DNA from 3 places in the Brevibacillus nigriterrae genome. Region 1 is predicted to be linked to each of the others. Evidence: predicted binding sites of a transcription regulator. Region 1 holds the regulator's gene; each other region holds the start of a gene.
The links. Region 1 encodes Rex, which represses fermentation and respiration genes when NADH is low (regulators of the CRP and FNR family bind a similar motif). Its sites were predicted from a motif close to TTGTGAAATATTTCACAA; they were not measured.
Positions count from the first base shown of each region.

Region 2: the regulator Rex is predicted to act here: its motif matches at 3,628-3,645, upstream of ACPW7N_RS26025 (nitric-oxide reductase large subunit).
Region 3: the regulator Rex is predicted to act here: its motif matches at 3,045-3,062, upstream of hcp (hydroxylamine reductase).

Region 1 covers NZ_JBNCMT010000003.1:206,900-213,956, reverse strand. Annotated here, with positions in the region: gene ACPW7N_RS03950 (AAA family ATPase) at 1-228, opposite strand, end outside; gene ACPW7N_RS03945 (hypothetical protein) at 221-751, opposite strand; gene ACPW7N_RS03940 (cell wall elongation regulator TseB-like domain-containing protein) at 938-1,438, opposite strand; gene ACPW7N_RS03935 (hypothetical protein) at 1,479-2,183, opposite strand; gene ACPW7N_RS03930 (amidohydrolase) at 2,602-3,900, opposite strand; gene ACPW7N_RS03925 (redox-sensing transcriptional repressor Rex) at 3,918-4,541, opposite strand; gene ACPW7N_RS03920 (ComEC/Rec2 family competence protein) at 4,556-5,443, opposite strand; gene dinG (ATP-dependent DNA helicase DinG) at 5,479-7,057, opposite strand, start outside.
Region 2 covers NZ_JBNCMT010000061.1:2,962-10,018, reverse strand. Annotated here, with positions in the region: gene ACPW7N_RS26040 (glycosyltransferase family 2 protein) at 1-393, shown strand, start outside; gene ACPW7N_RS26035 (cupin domain-containing protein) at 458-784, opposite strand; gene ACPW7N_RS26030 (hypothetical protein) at 953-1,159, shown strand; gene ACPW7N_RS26025 (nitric-oxide reductase large subunit) at 1,216-3,573, opposite strand; gene ACPW7N_RS26020 (FixH family protein) at 3,762-4,706, opposite strand; gene ACPW7N_RS26015 (ABC transporter ATP-binding protein) at 4,703-5,374, opposite strand; gene ACPW7N_RS26010 (ABC-2 transporter permease) at 5,374-6,168, opposite strand; gene ACPW7N_RS26005 (SurA N-terminal domain-containing protein) at 6,466-7,057, opposite strand, start outside.
Region 3 covers NZ_JBNCMT010000029.1:42,646-49,702, forward strand. Annotated here, with positions in the region: gene ACPW7N_RS19625 ((Fe-S)-binding protein) at 1-1,186, shown strand, start outside; gene ACPW7N_RS19630 (SMI1/KNR4 family protein) at 1,323-2,336, shown strand; gene ACPW7N_RS19635 (hypothetical protein) at 2,391-2,837, opposite strand; gene hcp (hydroxylamine reductase) at 3,180-4,478, shown strand; gene ACPW7N_RS19645 (aspartate kinase) at 4,671-6,023, shown strand; gene ACPW7N_RS19650 (DUF4179 domain-containing protein) at 6,099-7,057, opposite strand, start outside.

The DNA.
Region 1 (7,057 bases):
ACGTTCTTGTCCCCCGATATCCGCAAACGAGATATCTGTCTTGGGAACGGAGTGCTTGTTACCTCGCCCGTTCTTTGCAGCAACACCAATACCACCCTGGCGGCTCACTATGAAAAACAAACCGGCTAATACAGCCGCAAACAACAAGAATGGCCCGATGTTAATTCCGAGGAATAACAAGAAGATTAGGACAGCAGGTACCACTCCAAACAATATTTCCTTACCCACGAGCATTCACCTCACTCTCTTGCTGCTCACGAGGGACGATGGTGTAGAATTCATCTGACCCACGCTTCAGAAAGATGTAAATGTTGCTCTTATCCATACTGGTAAGTGCCAAATCCAATTGATTCTTCACTTTCCACTCATTAACCAATGCCGGAAGTTTGCTGTACTGATGAAGTTCCAACGCTTCTGTCAGCGCAAAAGTTCCGTTGTTCCACACTTTTTTCAACTCTTCATTTTGATTCGTCAATTCAACGATGACTTCTTTATTTTTCACGATTCCGCTGATGTCATTCTCAAGAGACTTATACTCTTCTGGAAAATCTTCCGGCTTCGTAACTGTTAGCTTTATCAGCATTTGCTCCTTTGTAATCTGCAGGTCAGCCAATGTAGCTGACTCCATTTGAGCGATCTTCGTACGAACTGGTTCTTCTATTTCTACTTTTTGAAACAGAAACCAACCGCCAAACAGGAGAGCCAACGCGATAAGTAGCGATGAGATGATCGGTACTTTACGTACTTGCATGAGATTACTCCCCTCCTCTATTATCTACACGATTTGTATATATCGTAATCTATCAACTGGAGAACGATTTAAAGTATAGCATATTAACAAAATGAATTCCTATGTAGATGTTGGGTATTGAGGAAAAAGAAAAAGACCCCATATTAAGGGGTCTTCAAACATGTAGCATCGGTGCTTAACAGCCGTTCAACTAACCGGGTTAAGGCGATACGATTTAAGTACTTTACCCGTCTTAAAATCGTAGTACACGTAATTGTAACGTTGTTCCTGGTCAATATAGACGGCTTCCCAGAATTTTTGATTGTCATCTTTTCCAGGAACGATGTGCAGAATTCTAGCATTCTTGTCACCTTTTAACACTGCTTCCTGTACACTATTTCTCGTTACAACGCCATCCATTATTTCAAAATCAACCGAATCTGGTGTGAGCCAGGCGATTACAGGTGTGCCGAAGTGATTCTTTCCAATCACAACCGCATAGACCTTTGTCCCGCGAAATTCGCTGATTTCATCAATTTGTGCAATTCCCGTCCGATCCTTAACCCATTGCCGTACCTGATCCTCGGAAGCGTATTTCTCGCCAACTGCACTTGAAGTAAGGTGATACAAAAATCCACCCAACAAAAGCAACAAGATTCCTACAGCAATACCTACACGTACATACACAAACACTAACTCCTTTTTCATCCTCCTGACTCTTGCTTACGCTGTTGTCAGGCGGTGTCCCTTAAAAACGGAACACGAGTTGATCTCTTTGCTGATTCTGAAAGCTGGGTACTAGCAAATCAACAGTTAATTGCTTTACCTCGAATTTATCGGTATCATACCATAGCTCATAGCGAATAACCACATCTTTCAGCGTTTGTCGCATGATTTCATCTGCCTGAAATTGTGGCCCCAACCAGAGCGAAATCATGGACTCCACCTGATTGGACGGAAGAGCAAACTGAAGCCCTTTGAGCCCATCCCGATCACGCTTATGCAACTCTGTCGGTACGAGTGAATGAAGTTGTCCTTGTATGATCATGGCGTGTTCATAAGGGGTAAACAACGCATAAGGAAGAAATTCTAATGGCTGCTCTTTCCCATCCACTTGCAGTTCAACTTTGTCTGTACTGCGTTTCATCTGGATGATATGACCTGATACGTTGCCCTTGACATCGAATGATTCTCCACGATATACGCCTTGATACGTCTGGTCCCTGGTCTTTACCTGGTAGGTAACAGGTGTATCACCAGCCAGTTTTTTGACGAGACTGGCAAGCTGATCATGATGCAAGGTATCCGGGTCTCCCTGATTTTTTTCTTCCATGGATGAAGATGCAGGTGTCGTTTGAGGTGGTTTGGTTATAACAGCAAGGAGCATACCGAGCAGGAAGAGACCAAGAAAAATGGGGATCAGCCACCATAGTTGGTTCCTTCTGATGTACATAACGCTCCCCCTCCCTCGTCCCAGTTCCTAAAATTTATGAAGGACTAGAAGGTTTTAGAACGATACCGAAAACTTTCTAAACATAGCGGTAGTGTTAACGGTCATACTACAGGTACACCCCAAGGAGGTGAGCGTGTGAAGCTGCCAACGACAACCTCCGTCGAACCGAGCTGGTCGTTGCTACAGGAATACCGAGTTTCCTGGGCAGGTTTATCATCACCGCTTAGAGCCTTTTCACAACATTCACCAAATGAATACCGCCACACCTCTTTAAAAAACATTTGGCGTTACAGCCAAGATTCTAGCTAACCAAAATATTCCTACCTACACCTTTCGCTTTTCCTTTTGCTCCCATCATTCACCAGGTGTGTTGACAAGGCTGTTTGTCAAAATGCCTTTGATGGGAGACTTTTTCCATTTATCGTTTTAAAGAATCAAACATGCGGTTTGCTTCATAGATTACTTTTTCTTCATCCACCGTGAGCAATTCACGATTTCTCATAATCCATTCCCCTGCAACAATCGTATCTGTTACGTCACGGCCATTTGCCGCATACACCACATGTGAAATTGGGTTATGAGCCGGATGGAAATGCGCTTGAGCACTGTCCAGCATGATGATATCAGCTTGTTTGCCAACCTCCAGTGAACCCAGCGTCTCTTTTTGGAATACCCCGTCAGCGCCCAAAATGGTTGCCATACGCAATGCATCTTCGGCTGGTACAGCGACTGGATCATTACGTACGCCTTTGTGGAGGATCGCCGCCAATTTTAATTCCTCAAACAGATTCAGGTTGTTGTTGCTCGCAGAGCTGTCTGTACCTAAAGAGACACTAACACCCTTGGACAACATCTCAGGTACACGGGCAACTCCGCTTGCCAGCTTCAGGTTACTCACGACATTGTGCGAAACCCTTACATTATATTTTGCCAGTACATCGATTTCTTCATCCGTCAAATGTACCGCATGGGCAACAAGGGTTGGACGGGAGAATACGCCAAGGTTCTCCAAGTGAGCGACTGGTCGAACACCGTAATCCTTCACATTTTGCTCTACTTCCCACGCTGTTTCTGACATATGGATGTGCATCGGCAAATCAAGCTCATGGGCACGTTCCAAAATTTGATTGATAAAGTCTGGAGTGCAAGTGTAAGGAGCATGAGGGGACATCATCACGGTAATACGCCCGTCAGCCTGATTGTGCCAATTACGAGCAAATTGGGTAGCTTCCCGCAGTTTCGCCTGTCTTTCTTCTTCTGAACAAAAGCCAATCATCCCACGGCACAAACGAGCACGCATGCCTGAGTCTTGAACCGCTTGGGCTACTTGATCCATATGATCATACATATCAACAAACGTCGTCGTTCCAGTTCGAATCATTTCAACAATGGAAAGATAGGCGCCCCACTTCACGTGATCAGCCGTGAATTGAGCTTCAAGCGGCCACATTTTATCTTCCAGCCATTGTTGCAGCGGCAAGTCATCCGCATACCCCCGCAGAAGCGACATCCCTACGTGACCATGCGTATTGATGAGACCAGGGAGAACGAATTTGTTTTTGCCGTCGATCACTTGATCATAGCCAGTCAGGTCCTCTGGAGTTACTCCCACATAAGTTATTTTATTTCCCTCAAAGGCAATCGCACCATTTTCGATAACTTCATTTGCAGCGTTTACTGTGATCACAGTTGCATTGGTGATGATGGTTTTCTTCAATGTTGACACTCCAATCATTATGTAAGGTAATAAGCCAAGCTTTGCAAGCTCGAAGTAACATCGGCATGATGTATGCGAACATCTTTTTCTGTTCGCAGGTTCACAGGGGCAAAATTGAGGATCCCTTCAATTCCGGCTTCTACGAGCTGGTCAGCCACATCCTGCGCGGCAAATGCTGGCACAGTAATTATCGCCAAGCGAATTTGCATATCAATAATCACTTGCTTCATTTCGGACATTGGTCGAATCATCAGACCTGCTATGATTTTTCCGTGTTTGGTCTCATCAGTATCAAAAATAGCTACAATTCTCATATTATCTTTCAAATAGATATTGTAATTACTGATGGCATGTCCAAGATGACCTGCTCCGACCAAAGCAACATGGATTTCCTGGTCCAGTTTTAGTATCTGTCTGATTTTTTCGATCAGGTAATCAACGTCATAACCGATTCCCTTTTTGCCAAAATCTCCGAAAGCAGCAAGATCTTTTCTGATTTGCGCAGGATTCACATCAAGTGTTTTTCCCATCTGTTGAGAAGAGACGGTTTTCACATCCATTTGATTGAGACTGATCAAATACCTTAGGTAAATTGGTAAACGACGAACAACAGCTTCAGATATTTTCGGTGCTTTTACCATGATCTTCCTCCTCTCTATTCTCTTTTTTTCTTAATAACCTTGTAATCTTTTCCATTCGATAGGATAGAAATCGTTCCATGAATTCCGGTTATATACGTTTCCGCCCATGATTCACTCAGGCGCTCGACAATTTCCTCCTGATTCGCTTTCATTTCTTTCTCAGACAATCCTGTTTCAATAACAGCTATCTGAGCATCAACCTTGGTCAAAAACACCTGTGATGACGCCTGGTTGCTTCCTTGACTCGCTACTTTCAAGATCTCTGATCGGAGAATCTTGGTGTATCGCTGCAGCAGTCGGTCTTCTGCTTTTTCGCTGATTGCACTGGTGAAAAGAAAACGCAACTGATCCTGCTTAAGTTGAAACACCAACGAATTATCCTGCGGTGATAAAAGCAGCGGTTCGCTCGGATTCAAAACTTTCAACACAATCTTTTCGTCAAAAGTCAGTTCATCACCTTCTCCAAGCAGGATAAGTTTTTTGTTTGCAGGCAAGGGTATTACCTGTTGAATGGATCTGTGGATCGCTTCTGGCATCAGGATGGTATCGATTTGAAAATGGTTGGAAAGCTCAGGGTAGCCACCCGCATGAGTAGGCAAATCGTTGGTGATCATCACGTAGTCGATTTTGGTCACTTTGCGCTCTTCCAGCAGTTCCAAAAGCGTGGAAACATCCTTTTCACTTCCTGTATCGATCAACAACTTCTTCCCGTTTGGAAAAGTAATCAATGTACTCTCCCCGTTTTGTAGAGGGAAAAACACCGTAATCATGCCAAGAAAGTCATTTTCATTCTCGCTTAATATTGGGTCATCTACTTTTACTACGTTTTTCAAATGATCGTCAATTGAACACGCAGTCAGTAGAAAGGTGAGTACGATAACCAGCAAGCAGTTGAATCTCATAAAATGATCACCCTTCAGGAACAGCATGTTTCATTTTATGATTCTTCTTCTGCAACCATTCTTTTTTGGGGGTCGAGAAAAGGCGTGATCATTTCACGCAACGAAACCCATGGCCCTGTCTTTGTCTGGAAAGGTGGCAAGGAAGCAAGGAACGAACGTCCGTATCGTGATTCTACAATCCGGGAATCAAAGACGACAATCACCCCTTGATCCATATGATGGCGAATCAGTCGTCCCACACCTTGCTTGAATCGAATGATGGCCTGTGGCAGGGAAAGCGACATAAACGGATTTTTCTTTTCTTCCTTCAGTCTTTCCGAACGCCCCTCAAGCAACGGATGATTCGGCGGTGTAAACGGGAGACGGACGATGACAAGACAGCTTAAGTCTTTGCCAGGGATGTCTACTCCCTCCCAAAAACTGCTGGTGCCAAGCAACACGGCTTTGGATTCACGCTGGAAGTTGCGGACAAGCTTGCTGCGATTACTGCTGTCAATGCCATGTCCTAACAGTGTATACCCCTCTTCTTCTGACAACAACTGCTTCATCCCTTCATAGACTTGACGAAGCATGGAGTAAGAGGTAAAGAGGATCATGGTCCGCCCTTCTGCGGCTCGGACAACATCGACACAACCTTGTGTGACGGCATCCAGATACATTCTCTCATTCTCTGAAATAGAAGGTAAATCCGATGGCAGCAACAAGAGTCCCTGTTGTTCATAGTCAAAAGGTGAAGGCAGCGTAACCGTACGATAGTTTTGTTCCTGATTTGCGTCAAAACCCAATCGCTCCAACAAATAGTCATAGCTGTTTTTCACCGTCAATGTTGCTGATGTCAGAATCACACTCCGCTTTTCTGCAAAAAACTGTTCACGCATGGTTTGTCCAATATGCAGTGGCAAGGCGTACAGAAATAAATGCTTGCGAGAGGTGCGTGATTCAATTTCCATCCATTTCACCAGGTCGGCATCGTCTTGTATAAGCAAGGTATGAATGGTCTCGATTGTCCGCTTCACATCTTGCACGATTCCTTCCAGATCTGTCTTGCATCTTTTTACACCGAAGGAAAGTGGCTTTTCGGGCTTTTGAATCGGTGCAAGCAGTTCCTCAAGATTCGCTCCCAGTTCAGCGAGTTCTTTCTTGCATTTTTCAGACGAGGTAATGATACGAGCGTTGCGATCGCTAAAATCTCCCACCCGATAACGTACAGTCGCTCTTCCGATATCGATTGTCTCTTTGGCTCGCTTCAAAGCCCAATGATACAGAAGCTGTGACCATTGCAAGTAGGTTTCTCTTGCCTTGATGTGTGTCCGTCTGATTGTCTCCATCTGTTCTTGGACAAAGGTGGAGAGCGAGCTGTCCCACTCGTTCAATTCATTGCTGTACACGTTCAAAATGGCTTGCTCCTGATCGGTTTCCAGCCTTTCGAGCAAATACATAAGCTGAGCAGTTGAATACTCAATGCCTAAGTGTTGACTGGCTACTTCCTCTAACTGATGGGCCTCGTCGATGATCACTACCGGTGTTTTGGGAATAATCCCACCATCTGCATCCATATCCGAAACCAAAAGAGCGTGATTCACGATAATGAGATCGGCTTCACGTGCTCGTTCT
Region 2 (7,057 bases), on a different contig from region 1:
AGTTTTCCTTTACACATGGTAACTGCATGCAAATATGCAGTAAATCTGGCATTGGATCGTATCGATTTAGGAATTGGATCAATGGTTGCTGTCCCTCACTCACTGAGTAAAAAAGCATTACAACAGATTGGTTGGGTCCCTCTGCTCTCTCCCACAATGGCACAAGTGAAGGGAGTTCTTGCAGGGCTTTCTGTTCGAAATGTATACACCGTTGATGTTGACTTGCTGAATCGAATCCGTCCTCAACAACATTTTGCACTGCAAGGGTATGCCCCAGCAGTTGAACGAATTATAGGTGATCATGTGGAAGGAATCACCTATCTGATTTCCCAACGAGGGATAAGAGGCGGCCTGTACGACGGGATGCGCAACTTAAGTCGGCTCCAACAATAGAAATATAGGTAAAAAGGGCAACGGACGGCGAACTTTGCACCGTCCGCTTCTTTATTTTTCGCCTTTATGCTTCGTCTTTGATTGCACCCACAAGGAGAAGCGTTTCCTTTGTTCCCGGATTTTTAAGACCATGTTTCTTTCCTACTGGAAACTGGTAAAACGTTCCTGCTTCTCCCACATATATATTCTCATCGATCGCAGCTTCCAAGATTCCCTCCAGGACGTAGACAAACTCTGTTTTATCTGGATGAACATGAAGTGGATAAACAGCTCCCGGTTGAAGCTTGACCATTTTAAACGTTCCATTCGCTCGTTCAATTAACTCTTGGGCAAAAATACCATCAATCGGCATTGTTTTCCATATCCCATCATGAGTTTTCGTTTCGTACATAATACAATTCCCCCATTTCTGTGAAGTACATCTAGTTCATCACAGATTCATGCTTTTTTCCGTGAGGCATATCACTCTGCCGTTGTAGAAGAATTTTTTGTCATATTTATTTTCGATGGAAAAAGCCAAAATATCTTTGTCGTTAAATACGTCTATGGGAGGATTACGATGGCACAACAAGTTGATGTGAACAAACTGAAGCAAGCAGAAGCTGCATCCGCTCTAGCAAAGAGCATGATTACCCAAGCAATTGAGCAATCCTCGGCAAATCAAGTGCTTGCCCAAGAAGCTTTGAAACAAGCTTCTCAAGAGATCACCCAGGTTCAAACGATGATTAGCGAGGTACAAACACAATTTCAAGCTAAATCAAAATAGTACTTGATAAGCAAAAAACCCTTGGTTCACTGAACCAAGGGTAACCTTTGCTACTCTTACATAGAAAGTGTTTTATTGTTGCCTTCTTCGATATTTTGATCCTCAGCTACATTCGGCTTGCGCAGGTTGAATTGCGCTTTCAAGCAGAAGTATACGAGTGGCAAGATACCGACTACAAGGAAGATGGTATCTGGCAATGCACGCACCCACAGAAGTTTTTGCACAAGTGGATCGAGGTAGAAATCAAATGAACGTGATGCCCAATATCCTTGTTCGAATGCTGTTTCCATTTGTAAGAATCCTACTGGTAACAGGGTAATGATTACCATACCTGCAAGACCAATATTCAATCCCCAGCAAGAGATACGAAGCAATTTGTCGTTCCATGCTTCTGGTTTCACGATGTTACGCAAGGAGTACAAGAGTACTGCAATCGCAAACATACCGTATACACCCATCATCGCTGCGTGACCGTGTGCTGGTGTCAAGAATTGACCGTGTTCGAAATAGCTTACTGCCGGCAAGTTGATCAAGAAACCAAGAACACCTGCACCTATCAGATTCCAAACTGCTGTAGAAATCAAGAAACGGAAGGAAGCTGTGTAAGGGAAGTTTTTGCCCCCGTCTTTCATCATCTTGTATTGCTCATATGCTTCTAGGATTAACAGTGTTAACGGAATTACTTCAAGTGCAGAGAATACCGCACCAAGTGCAATCCAGATTTCAGAAGAACCGTTATAGTAGTAATGGTGACCGATACCGATTACACCACCACCGAGAAGAAGTGTGAATTGGAACAACAAGGCACGAACAGTAGAGCTCTTTGTAACAAGACCCATACGAACCATCAAGAAACCAATAACAACAACGGCGAATACTTCGAAGATACCTTCAACCCACAAGTGGATGATCCACCAACGCCAGTAATCAGCCATCGTGAAGTTGGTACCTGGGTTGAACATGAATGCGAAAAGATAGAAGAGTGGTACTGCAATGGATGCGTAGAACAATAAGTGTGTAAGACCACCCTTGTCAGTTTCTTTCTTCAATGCACTCTTAATTGCACGGAATACGATGTACAACCAGATCAACATACCAACAACAAGAACTACTTGCCAGATACGACCTAACTCAACATATTCCCATCCTTGGTGACCAAAGAGGAACCAGGCATTACCCAATTTACCGTTGACACCAAGCCATTCACCTACCATACTGCCGCCAACAAGAACTACCAAAGCACAGAACAGGATATCTACCAACAAACCTTGACGTTTTGGCTCTTTACCACCTACAAGTGGAGCAACGTAGATACCCATACCCAACCATGCAGTTGCAATCCAGAAGATCGCTAATTGCAAGTGGTACGTTTTTGATAAGCTGAATGGGAAGAGTTCAGCAATCCATTTCATTCCGAAGAAGGAGTTTGGCTCCAGGTAGTAGTGAGCTAACAAACCACCAAACATGGATTGGATGAAGAATAAAAGAATTACAACCGTGAAGTATTTACCTGTTTTTACCTGACTAGAAGTCAAAGGCAGTTTATTCACATCGAATTTCGGGAAATTCCCCTCTTCGTAAGCCTCTTGCATGAAAAGCTTGTAGCGATTGTAAAAATAAAGGATTAGACCGATGAAAAAGATTAGTAATGTTACACTCACACCACTCCAAAGTACAGCGGAGTAAGACATGGTGTTACCAGCATCTTCATAATAAGGCCAGTTATTTGTGTACGTGATGGTATCACCGAAACGTTTGGTACTAGACAACCATGCAGTCCAGAAGAAGAAGTCAGAAATCTGAGTGATTTGATCTCCTGCGCCTACCCATGCACGATTATCTGCAGGCATATCATCTTCTTTGATGAGTCCTGGTTTAATCCCTACATAGTCACCTTCTGTAAATACTTTTTTGTAATAAGCACGAACTTGTTCATGACCAAAAACTTGAGCATCTGTTAATGTAAGTACCTGTTTTGATTCGTCGTAACGATTTTCACGCATTTCTGCAATTACTTTATCTTTGATCAAAAGTTTTTGCTGATCATCTAACTCAGCGAATGCTTTTTGATGCTCTGCATTAGCGTAGAAGTTCTGCATTCCTTCCGTGTAAATCTTCAATGCTTCTGCAGTATAGTCAGGACCTAAGTAGGAACCGTGTCCGAGAACAGTACCATAATCCATTAAGCCATATTTTTGGAATACTGCCTGCCCACCAACGATTTGTTCTTGTGTGGAAATGACAGTTCCTTTGGAATCTACTACCTGTAGAGGGCGTGGAGCCATATCTTTAAAAATCCAAAATCCCCCTAAAATCAAAACGGTGAAACTAATGATAATAGTAAAAATTAAAGTCCCTTTGAGAAACGAATTCTGCGTCCCAGTTCGCGTTTGGGAGCCTGTTTCTACCTTCATGGTAACCTCTCCTTTCGTTGATGCTTAAATCATAATTGGTTTGGAGAGGCGTTTTTGTGATTCATTTCACATAAATATAAAATTTCTACCGTTCAAATAGTGTATTTGTTACAAAATTAAAAACTCTGAATATATAAGGGTTTTCCCACCACTAACATATCCTGAGTTTCTATGAACTAGATCACATTTTATGATGTTGTTTTTTTGACAATATTTATTTGTAAACTACCTACTTGTGAAACCAGCAGTTCTTCGTACTTCTTTTGCGCCAGCATGTTAACTTCTTTCATCCCGGCTTTTGGATTGGCTTCTTTTACTTTAGCAATGATATCTTGCTGAACTTTATTTACGACGACAATCCGTTGATATTGGGATTTCTGTTTTGACCAGAACTGTTTATCCCCGTATTCCTTGATCAGTGCCTGTACTTTCGGGTTGGCAGTATACTCTGCTTTTACTTTCTCTATTTCCTTGGCCACTTCTAGTTCGGACGCCTGGTGTCCTTTTTCTTTACCCAGCATTGCCATTGCACGCAAGCGGATTACCTGTGTCAACAACGAATTGGGATGCAATGCCTCCTGCTCTCTGGTTTCCCACAATTTCTTTACACTCTCTTTTTCTACGCCCGAATATTTAGCAAGGTCTTTTTCCAGCATCAAGGCAATTTGAATACGATTAATCACTTGATAGAAATAGATATCCTCTACCGTGATCGTCTCTCCATTTACTGTAGCGACAACATCCGTATGTGCAGCAGATGACTGGGGTTGTGCCCCTTCTATCGAAAATCTAATCTCTTGCTCTACGCTTTCATTGCCTTTTTTCAACTGGGTAACCGCAATCCACTCGCCACCCATAGGCAGCACCACATTAGCTACATATTCACCGTTTCCTTGTTCAGTAAAGGCAACTTCAACCGTTCCGTGATCCATCTTTTTCATTTCGAGTGTCGCAGTTACTACCAAACCAGTGGCAGGTTGATTGTCCTGTTTGACGATGAGTGTCATCGGAATCTCCTGTCCTGCCGTAAACTTCTCAGGAACCTGAATCGTTGACTGATACGATGGCTTGGAACCACATCCTGCGAATACAAAGGCAAAAATCATCAATAGACAAAATAGTCTCATCTTCATTGTGTTTTTCCTCCTAAAGACAATAACTCTATGAATTCTGGTGTGTCATATTTTTTCATTTCACCGTTTTCCAGAAATGCTACATGTGTACACACCTGTCTGATCTCATCCATATGATGGGAAGAAAACAAAATAGTCTTATTCCTCAACGATTTCAAGATGGCAAGAATTTCTGTCCTTCCCATCGGATCAAGTCCACTAGTCGGCTCATCTAGAATCATGATAGGCGAGTCAAAATAAAGCATGATTCCTAACCCCAATCGTTGCAGCATTCCCTTGGAGTAGCCACGAATCAGCTCAAGGCGATGCTCCCACAAATTCACCATCTTGAGGCATTCTTCCATCCTCTGTTCATTTACTTTGGGATTGTCGACACTTGCAAAGAACCGGAAGTTTTCTTCACCCGTAAGCTGGGGATACAACTGGAATTTCTCAGGCAAGTAGGCAACATGCTTTTTCCACCCCTCCTGCTTGTTTGAAAAACCGCTTAATGTAATCTCACCTTGTTTTACTGGCAAGAGTCCCAACAGCGAGTGAATCAATGTCGTCTTCCCTGCTCCATTGCGGCCCACAAGCGCACAAACTTCATTATTGCCAATGGATAGATAAACATCCTTTAAAACTTGCTTGTTGCGATACGATTGAGTCAACCCTTTTATTTCAATCATTATCTTTCACTCCTTACTCGTAGCCAAATCCCGAGACAAACAAAGATGCTTGGCAAAACTACGAGGTCAACCAGCAAAAATTTAGCCGGAGACATCCACACGAGTTTTTCCATTATTCGGGACATATGCTCGGTGGAGAAAAGACCAACTGACGTTTCCAAATAGAAATGAATCGTGTGTAGCGGGTGCAAGAAATATGCCCAGGAGAACAGCATAATGTTCTCGTTTGTGACAGCAGGCAAGAAATAAAGAAACGCCAGATCTATGAAAAACACAAAGAAAAACCAGACAAAGATATTTGCTCCCACTAACTGCATCCGTGTGTTGCAGATACTGCCCAGGAACAATCCAATCTGATTAAAGATGAACAGCAAGCTTCCTACTGCGGCCAGAAAAACGAGAAAGCTTTGGACATGAAAAGAGAGCAACAGCTTCATCGGCAGTGCGAAAATAAAAAACCAACCGAGGAATACAGCCAATGTAATGCATTGCACAGCGAGGCTTTTTTTGAGGTAAAAACTAAGGTACGACTCTTTCTTGGTTAATAAAATGGTTAATGTCTTCTGCTCTCGCTCCTGCATAATAGCAATTGAGGCCAAAAACATGCTTAACAACGGAATTAAATAGACATTCATCTCGTACAAGGAAAGCAAGAACACCTCGAAACCTTCCTCTGGCGGAAGGGAACGCGATTGAAGCAGGATAAATAGTGAAACGAGCGCAACCATGCCAAGCGACAACCAGATGCCTTTTCCTCTTGATTGCTCTCTCCACTCTTTCTCGATGTAGGTCATACGTTCTTCCTCCTGGAATACTTGTAAATGTTTGTAGAAGCGAGCGTATTACTATGATTATCGTCACTTGCTTGCATCATCATACCAAGCAAACTTGTTAAACCCACCCGACACAAGCTATCGCTGGTCGACGTAACACAACATCAGTGTTGTACCGTCGACACTCGCACTTCCTATGCAGCGTCGGGCGAGGCCCCAAACTTATAAATTCTTTACAACTAAGAAAAAGCTCAGGAATAATAAGGATGGTAGCTTTCCTTATTTTCCTGAGCTTTTTTGAGCCTGAAATCTATTTTTCTATTTCCCTTGATTCACGATCTTGATCTCTAAACTACTCATTTGAGAAACTAACAATTCTTCGTATTTTTTCTGAGCTAGCATGTTTATTTCTTTCATTTCTGCTTTTGGGTTGCCTTCCTTGGCTTTGGCGATCATATCTTGCTGTACCTTGTTCACCACTACAATCAGTTGATATTGAGATTTCTGCTTGTTCCAAAACTTTTCTTCCCCGTATTCCTTGATACGTGATTGAACAAGCTGATTGGCGGTATACTCTTTTTTCACCTTCTCAATTTCCTGATTCACTTCTTGCTCTGTCGCCTGGTGTCCTTTTTCCTTACCAAGCAGAGCCATCGCACGCAAACGGATAATCTGTGTCAAAAGAGAATTCGGATGCATTGCTTCCTGCTCCTGTTCTTCCCAAAACTTCTTCACAGCCTCTTTTTCTGCATCGGACGATTTCGCCAGATCCTTTTCTCTCATCAGGTCGATTTGAATTCGGTTAATCACTTGATAAAAATCAATATCTTCTGATGTAATCGGCTCGCCATTTATCGTAGCAACGACTTCTGATTGTGCTTGCGGAGCCGTCGTTTGTTCTCCACTTTTG
Region 3 (7,057 bases), on a different contig from region 1:
TGGCCGTATTGCGTTGATGAAAGCAACAGTGGACGGAATCTATGAGCCGGATCAAGACTTTATTGATCAAATGAACCTTTGCTTAGGCTGCCGTGCTTGTGAGCCAGCATGTCCTGCCGGGGTGCATTATGGTCAGTTAATCGAGCAAGCACGCGAAGCAATCGAAGACCATGCCAAAGAAACCAACAAGTATCCTGCATGGATCAGGTTCATTCGTACAACAGCATTCAAACACGTTTTTCCACACCAAAAACGTCTTTATAAACTGGGAAAACTGCTGCGTTTCTATCAAAAGTCGGGTATTGGAAAGATTGTTCGTGGGACGGGTATCATGAAAATCTTGCCGAAACACATGGCCGAGATGGAAGAAATCTTGCCAGAAGCTACAAATGTTGGCCTTGTTGAATTACTTGGCACGCATGTTCCTGCCAAGGGAAAAACAAAGGTAAAAGTAGGTATGTTCCACGGGTGTATCATGGACGTCTTGTTCCATGGCACGAATGTAAACACCGTTGAATTGTTGACTCATGCTGGTTGCGAAGTGTTAATTCCAGCAGACCAGAACTGCTGTGGTGCGTTGCATGCTCATAGTGGTGAGCGTGCGATTGCCCGTGAACTGGCGAAGAAAAATATTAAAGTGTTCAAAGATGCAGATGTAGACCTGATCATTTCCAACGGTGGTGGTTGCGGTGCCATGCTGCAAGAGTATGATCACCTGCTGAAAGATGATCCAGAGTGGAAGGAAGATTCCAAATGGTTCGCGAAGCGGGTTCGTGATATCAGCGACGTGCTCGTTGAACTCAGTGAAAATCTGGAGTGGAAGCCACTGAACAAGCGCATCACTTATCAGGATTCCTGCCACTTGCGCAATGGTATGAAAGTAATCACTCCGCCTCGTCAGTTACTTCAATCGATTCCTGATGCCAAATTCGTGGAATTGTTCGAAGCAGACAGATGCTGTGGTTCTGCGGGTATTTACAACGTAGTACAGCCAGAAATGTCTGGTCAGATCCTGGAAGAGAAGATGGAGCATGTGGAACAGACGCAAGCAGACATCCTCGTTACGGCAAACCCTGGTTGTCTCTTGCAGATGAAGCTGGGTATCCATCGTGCGGGTCTGGAAGGCAAGATGGAAGCTGTGCATATCGTTGACCTGTTGGCACAGCAGTTAGTGAAGAAGCAGTAAGATAGATCGGAGAATATAGTAACACTCAAATGAAAGCCATCCTTGTTCATCATGAATGAAGGTGGCCTTTTTTTTATTTTCTGATCTGTTATACTTGCCATAATAGTAAAAGTCTCCCAGTAAAGAGGGGTAGAAAATGAACCGATTTGATCAGATTAGACAGAAATTGGACTATCTCAAAGAACTTGACGCTAGGTATAAAGTGTTTTATTCAAAGCGGCATAGATATCAGTTCAATCCGGTACTTACGAAAGAAGAAATACAATTATTTGAAAATAAATATGCAATCAGCTTGCCCGAAGATTATAGAGACTTCCTCATGAATGTTGGAAACGGCGGGGCAGGTCCTTCTTACGGACTGATCCCACTTGTTGAGTATAACGATGTTACCGATGAACCGATTAGCCATGAATCTTTAGCTAAACCATTTCCATATACTTCTGATTGGAAGAATCACGACGATGAAGAAGATCTTCGAGAAAACGATCGGCAAGGGACGATTACGCTTTGTGACCATGGCTGTGGAGTATATCATATCCTGGTCATATCTGGTCCTGAAAAAGGGAAGGTATGGTATGATGCACGTTGCGATGGGTATGGGATGGGAAGAGTGGCGAACAGTTTTCTTTCTTGGTACGAAGACTGGTTAGATCGTGCCATCAAAGAGATAGAAGAGCATCGGAAAGTAAGAGATATATTCGAATGCACAATCGATCACGTATCTGGATCTGGTTATGGCCGTGAAGTCAAAATAAAAGTAAACGAGGTCAGAACCGATATCTTCTTCCACTACATAGAACATTCAGAGTTCCTTCAGCCAGAGTCAAACGAAAAGTCTAGAATACTTCAAGAAGGTGATCGTACGAGCATTTGTCTTTACATAGAGGAGCCAGAAGAACTCAATGTTGTAAAGCAAAACAAGAATAAGTATGAATACCTTCATCATGAAGTAAAATCAGTTATTTTAGTCAGTGGTGAAATAACAAAAATCTTTAATGATTCATCACTTTCTTGCTTTATTTACCAATTAGGGAAGGAAGTTTTGATTTTAACCTCTAATGCTAGCACCTATTCTGTTGGACAATTAGTAGAGATTAAAGCACGACTTCAAGGAGAAATCTTTAAGATTGAGAAAAAGCATCTCTATTAACAACAAAACTCAATTGAAAAACGCCTTCGTTCATCTTGGAACGAAGGCGTTTTATTATCTTTTTTTTCGAGTAATCTTGAGTCCAATTCCCAAGAGTAGCGATGGGAGAAAACAAACGATGAAGTTAAAAATGAGCTGTACTGAATGGCTGTTGATTGAAAGCATCTCGCCCAACGGTCGAATGGACAAGTAGTACAGAGAGAAAAAGACCCAATCGGATTGCCCTTCACCGGATAAGAAGGACATAGAAGACCACATGATCAATCCAGGTACTGCAACTGTGGCGACAGAAAGCCAGTCATGACTAGGTGAGGCCAATCGGTTGAGCTTTGTGCCTGCCTTTATATAATAGACAACAACAAGTAGAAGAACAGCAAATAAGTAGGCATACATGCCGATTGACAATGGGTGCTCGTATGGGGAAAAGGCTTGTAGCATCAGAAAAGAAGCAATACAAGCTAGAACATGGTACATAAAGGCCTTCATTGAGTTTTGAAACATAGAAATCCCCCCCTTTTTTTCTGCCTTATAAGTGAGACGTTTTATTCCGTCTGATCGTTTCTTTCTTAATTCTTCCAGAGGAATGTTCGGGTTTTCATCATGTAGTTAATACTATGCAAAGATGAATTTCCGAACATTTAGATAAGGATGATAAGTGAAAAATCTTGATAATACTGAAATCGCTTACACTTTCTTAAGTGGAATGATTTGTGAATAATGTCACAGATTTATGAACAATCAATCTGCTGTGAGTCCCGTCACAAGGGAGAGTTGTCTCATCGTTTATGATCTGTGTATCACAAGATGAACTGCTAAGAAAATTAACAATGGAGGGAAATAGATATGTTCTGTTATCAATGTGAACAAACGCCTACTGGCGGCTGTACGGTGATGGGGGTCTGTGGTAAGAACGAGGACCTCGCAAGTATTCAAGATACAATTATTTTTGGACTAAAAGGAATCGCTGCCTATGCTACTCATGCACGTCAGTTGGGATACATCGATCCAGAGGTAGACGGTATCACTCAGGAAGCTCTCTACTTCACGTTGACAAACCATAACTTCAATCTTCAAGAACATCTCGAGATGGCGATGAAAGTGGGAAAAGCAGCAATCAAAGTGATGGAGCTTCTCGATAAAGCTCATACGGATCGCTTTGGTGTACCTCAGCCGGTGAAAGTGTCCCAAAACAAAATTGAAGGAAAATGTATCGTAGTAACGGGCCACAACCTTTTTGCACTAGAAGAGCTGTTGAAACAAACAGAAGGAAAAGGCATCAACATCTACACACACTCCGAAATGCTGCCAGCTCATGGATATCCAGAATTGAAAAAATATCCGCACTTGAAAGGCAATATCGGTAAAGCGTGGTTCGACCAACGCCGTCTGTTCGAAGAGTTCCCTGGTGGTATCCTTGCCACTACCAACTGTGTTATGCCAATCAAAGGCACGTATGCAGATCGCTTCTTCTCTTATGAAATTACTGGTCTTGAGGGCGTAACCAAAATTGAAAATGACGACTTTACGCCATTGATTGAAAAAACACTTTCCTTGCCAGAAGCCAATATGGAGTCTGATCAAACCTTGTCTACTGGCTTCCACCACAATACAGTGCTCGGTATCGCACCTGAAATCGTTGATGCAGTGAAAGCAGGCAAAATCAAGCGCTTCTTCGTCATCGCAGGCTGTGACGCACCTGGTAAAGGTGGAGAGTACTATCGTGAGCTGGCAACTTCCTTGCCACCAGAAGCAGTTATTTTGACAACATCCTGTGGTAAGTTCCGTTTCAACGATGTGGATTACGGTACAGTACCAGGAACCAACATCCCTCGCTACATCGATTTGGGACAATGCAACAACTCCGTTTCTACCATCAAGATTGCAGCAGCATTGGCAGAAGCGTTTGAATGCAGTGTTAACGAACTTCCTGTAAGCATCGTATTGTCCTGGTTCGAACAAAAAGCTGTTGCTATCCTGCTCGGATTGTTCAGCCTTGGTATTCAGGATATCCGCATCGGTCCAAAACTTCCTGAGTTCATTCAGCCTGGTGTGTTGTCTGTACTGCAAGACTTGTTCAGCGTGAAGCCGATTGGCAATGCACAAGAAGATATGAACGTAATGTTGGGAACTGTAAGAAACTAATATCAGATAAAAGCAGGCAATCACATGGTGGTAATCTACCGTGTGATTGCTTTTTTTATAGACAAGCCCAAACAAGTCTAAGCTAGTACATAATTTTTCTCTTTTCAATCGGTCTAATACAAGATAAAGTATAGTCATGCACATCTACAGAAAACAAATGTCCGTCGTGAGTGGATAGGGGGATAATACAAAGTGAACGTTTGTAAATTTGGCGGGACTTCCATGGCTTCAGCAGCACAGTTTGAAAAAGTGTATGAAATTATCAAAGCGGATCAAAACCGAAAAATTGTTGTCGTTTCGGCTCCAGGTAAACGAAGCAAGGAAGATACCAAAGTTACAGATCTGCTGATCGCCTGTGCCACCAAGTATTTGGTGGATCAAGAGGCAGAGCAGGAATTGCAACGGATTATCGGCCGCTATCAGGAAATCGCTGACGATCTGAGGCTGCCATTTGAAATAATGGAGCGCATCACCAACGATTTACGTGCTATTTTAAATATGGATGTATCCAATCCGGAAGCATTCCTTGACGCCATGAAAGCAGCAGGAGAAGACAACTCAGCAAAACTGTTGGCTTGCTATCTGCAAAGCAAGGGATTGGATGCTGAATATGTAAATCCTCGTGATGCGGGACTTCTGGTAAGTGACGAATTCGGAAATGCGCAAGTCCTTGAGGAATCCTATGCAAGACTTGCTGAACTCAAGCAACGTTCTGGAATCGTAGTGTTCCCCGGTTTTTTTGGCTATTCTTCAAAGGGTGCACTCGTTACTTTTTCTCGTGGAGGTTCCGATATTACCGGCTCTATTTTGGCAGCAGCCGTCAAAGCGGACTTGTATGAGAACTTCACAGACGTAGATTCGGTCTTTGTGGTGAATCCTACCCTGATTGCTAACCCACGCAAAATCAATGAAATTACGTACCGTGAGATGCGAGAATTATCATATGCCGGTTTTTCTGTATTCCACGAGGAAGCACTGCTCCCTGCGTTTCGAGCGGGAATTCCCGTTTGCATCAAAAATACCAACAACCCAAGCGCACCGGGAACAATGATTGTCTCCGAACGTCATCCGCAGAACAATCCGATTGCGGGTATTGCCAGTGATGCCGGTTTTTGCAGCATCTATGTCAGCAAGTATTTAATGAACCGTGAAATTGGCTTTGGCCGCCGACTTCTTCAGATTATTGAGGACGAAGGATTGTCCTACGAGCATACACCGTCAGGAATCGATAACATTTCGGTCATCCTGCGAGAAAACCAACTGGATGCAGAAAAAGAAGCTCGTGTCCTCAGTCGGATGAAAGAAGAGCTGCAGGTTGATGATGTCTCGATCCAGCACGATTTGGCACTGGTCATGATCGTTGGGGAGGGGATGAGAAGATCCATTGGTATCTCGTCCCGTGCGACGACTGCTCTGGCACAAGCGAGTGTCAACCTGGAGATGATCAACCAAGGCTCATCTGAGGTAAGCATGATGTTCGGTGTGAAAGCAGAGGATGCCGATAGTGCCGTAATTGCGTTATACCATGAGTTTTTCCTGATTTGATCAGATAGAATGGTAAAATGCCCGGAAGAGAGATCTTCCGGGCTTTAATGTGAAGCATGCCATGAGTACATCGTCTTATTTAGACGCTGGCGGATTGATTACCGTGTTCGGAGGAATGGGGACCTTCCAGTTTTCATTCGTGTACCGTTTCTGAATCGTCTGCATGGAAAGAGTTAGCTCACCAGGATGATCAGGTAAGCCTTTAACAATCAGAGGCTCGACCAACTTTGTTTGAGATTCATTTCCTTCTGTAAATACGTTCTCGAAGTCAATTTCAGTCTCGTAGCGCTTCCCATTCTCATCAGTAAGATTCCAGTTCGGGAATTCCGACTCCAAAAGCTGTCCTTCTATTAGAATGATCGTCAGTTTTTCATTTGAAACGGGATCAGTACGCGTACTTACATTCTTAATTGTATAAGTGCCGCCGTCTTCCTCATTCTTGAGAGTGACTGGGCGCTTATTTATTTCATTTGGAGAGAACTGAATTGCGAAGTTGGATGCTTCTGTAACCTGGACAGCATCGAGAACAAAGAACAGTTCTTCCGGTTGAGACGAAGTTGAATAGGCACCATGCCAACTAGCGGTCCCGATTTCACTTGGGGGACCTTGTCTGAAGTAGATCGTCCGTGTACCTTTAAACGGCTCTGATCCAGCAACAGTTTCTCCCTGTTTGTTGACAATTCGATAATCAAAGGAATATCCTCCAATGCTTACCTCATCAGCCTTTCCCGTAACTTTTGCAGCCATTTTTCTGACTCGCTCTTTTTCAGCAGGTGTTTCTCGGGTAAGAATATCTAGACGGGTAGCACTTGGCGTATACGTTACATTTTCAAGAGTAAAAGCAATTCCCGATGGAGAAGTATAGACAGCCTGAATTGGTTGACGGTTGGTTGCAGCGATGCTTTTCGATATATCCACCTGCGCATCCAGCTTCCAGGTGCCTTTAACCGGGTTCCTCTCGTTAAGCTCTGTAATATTGAGATGAACGACCAGGTTGTTCGGTGGATTGGTTAGGGCAAATGTTAAATCTGCAT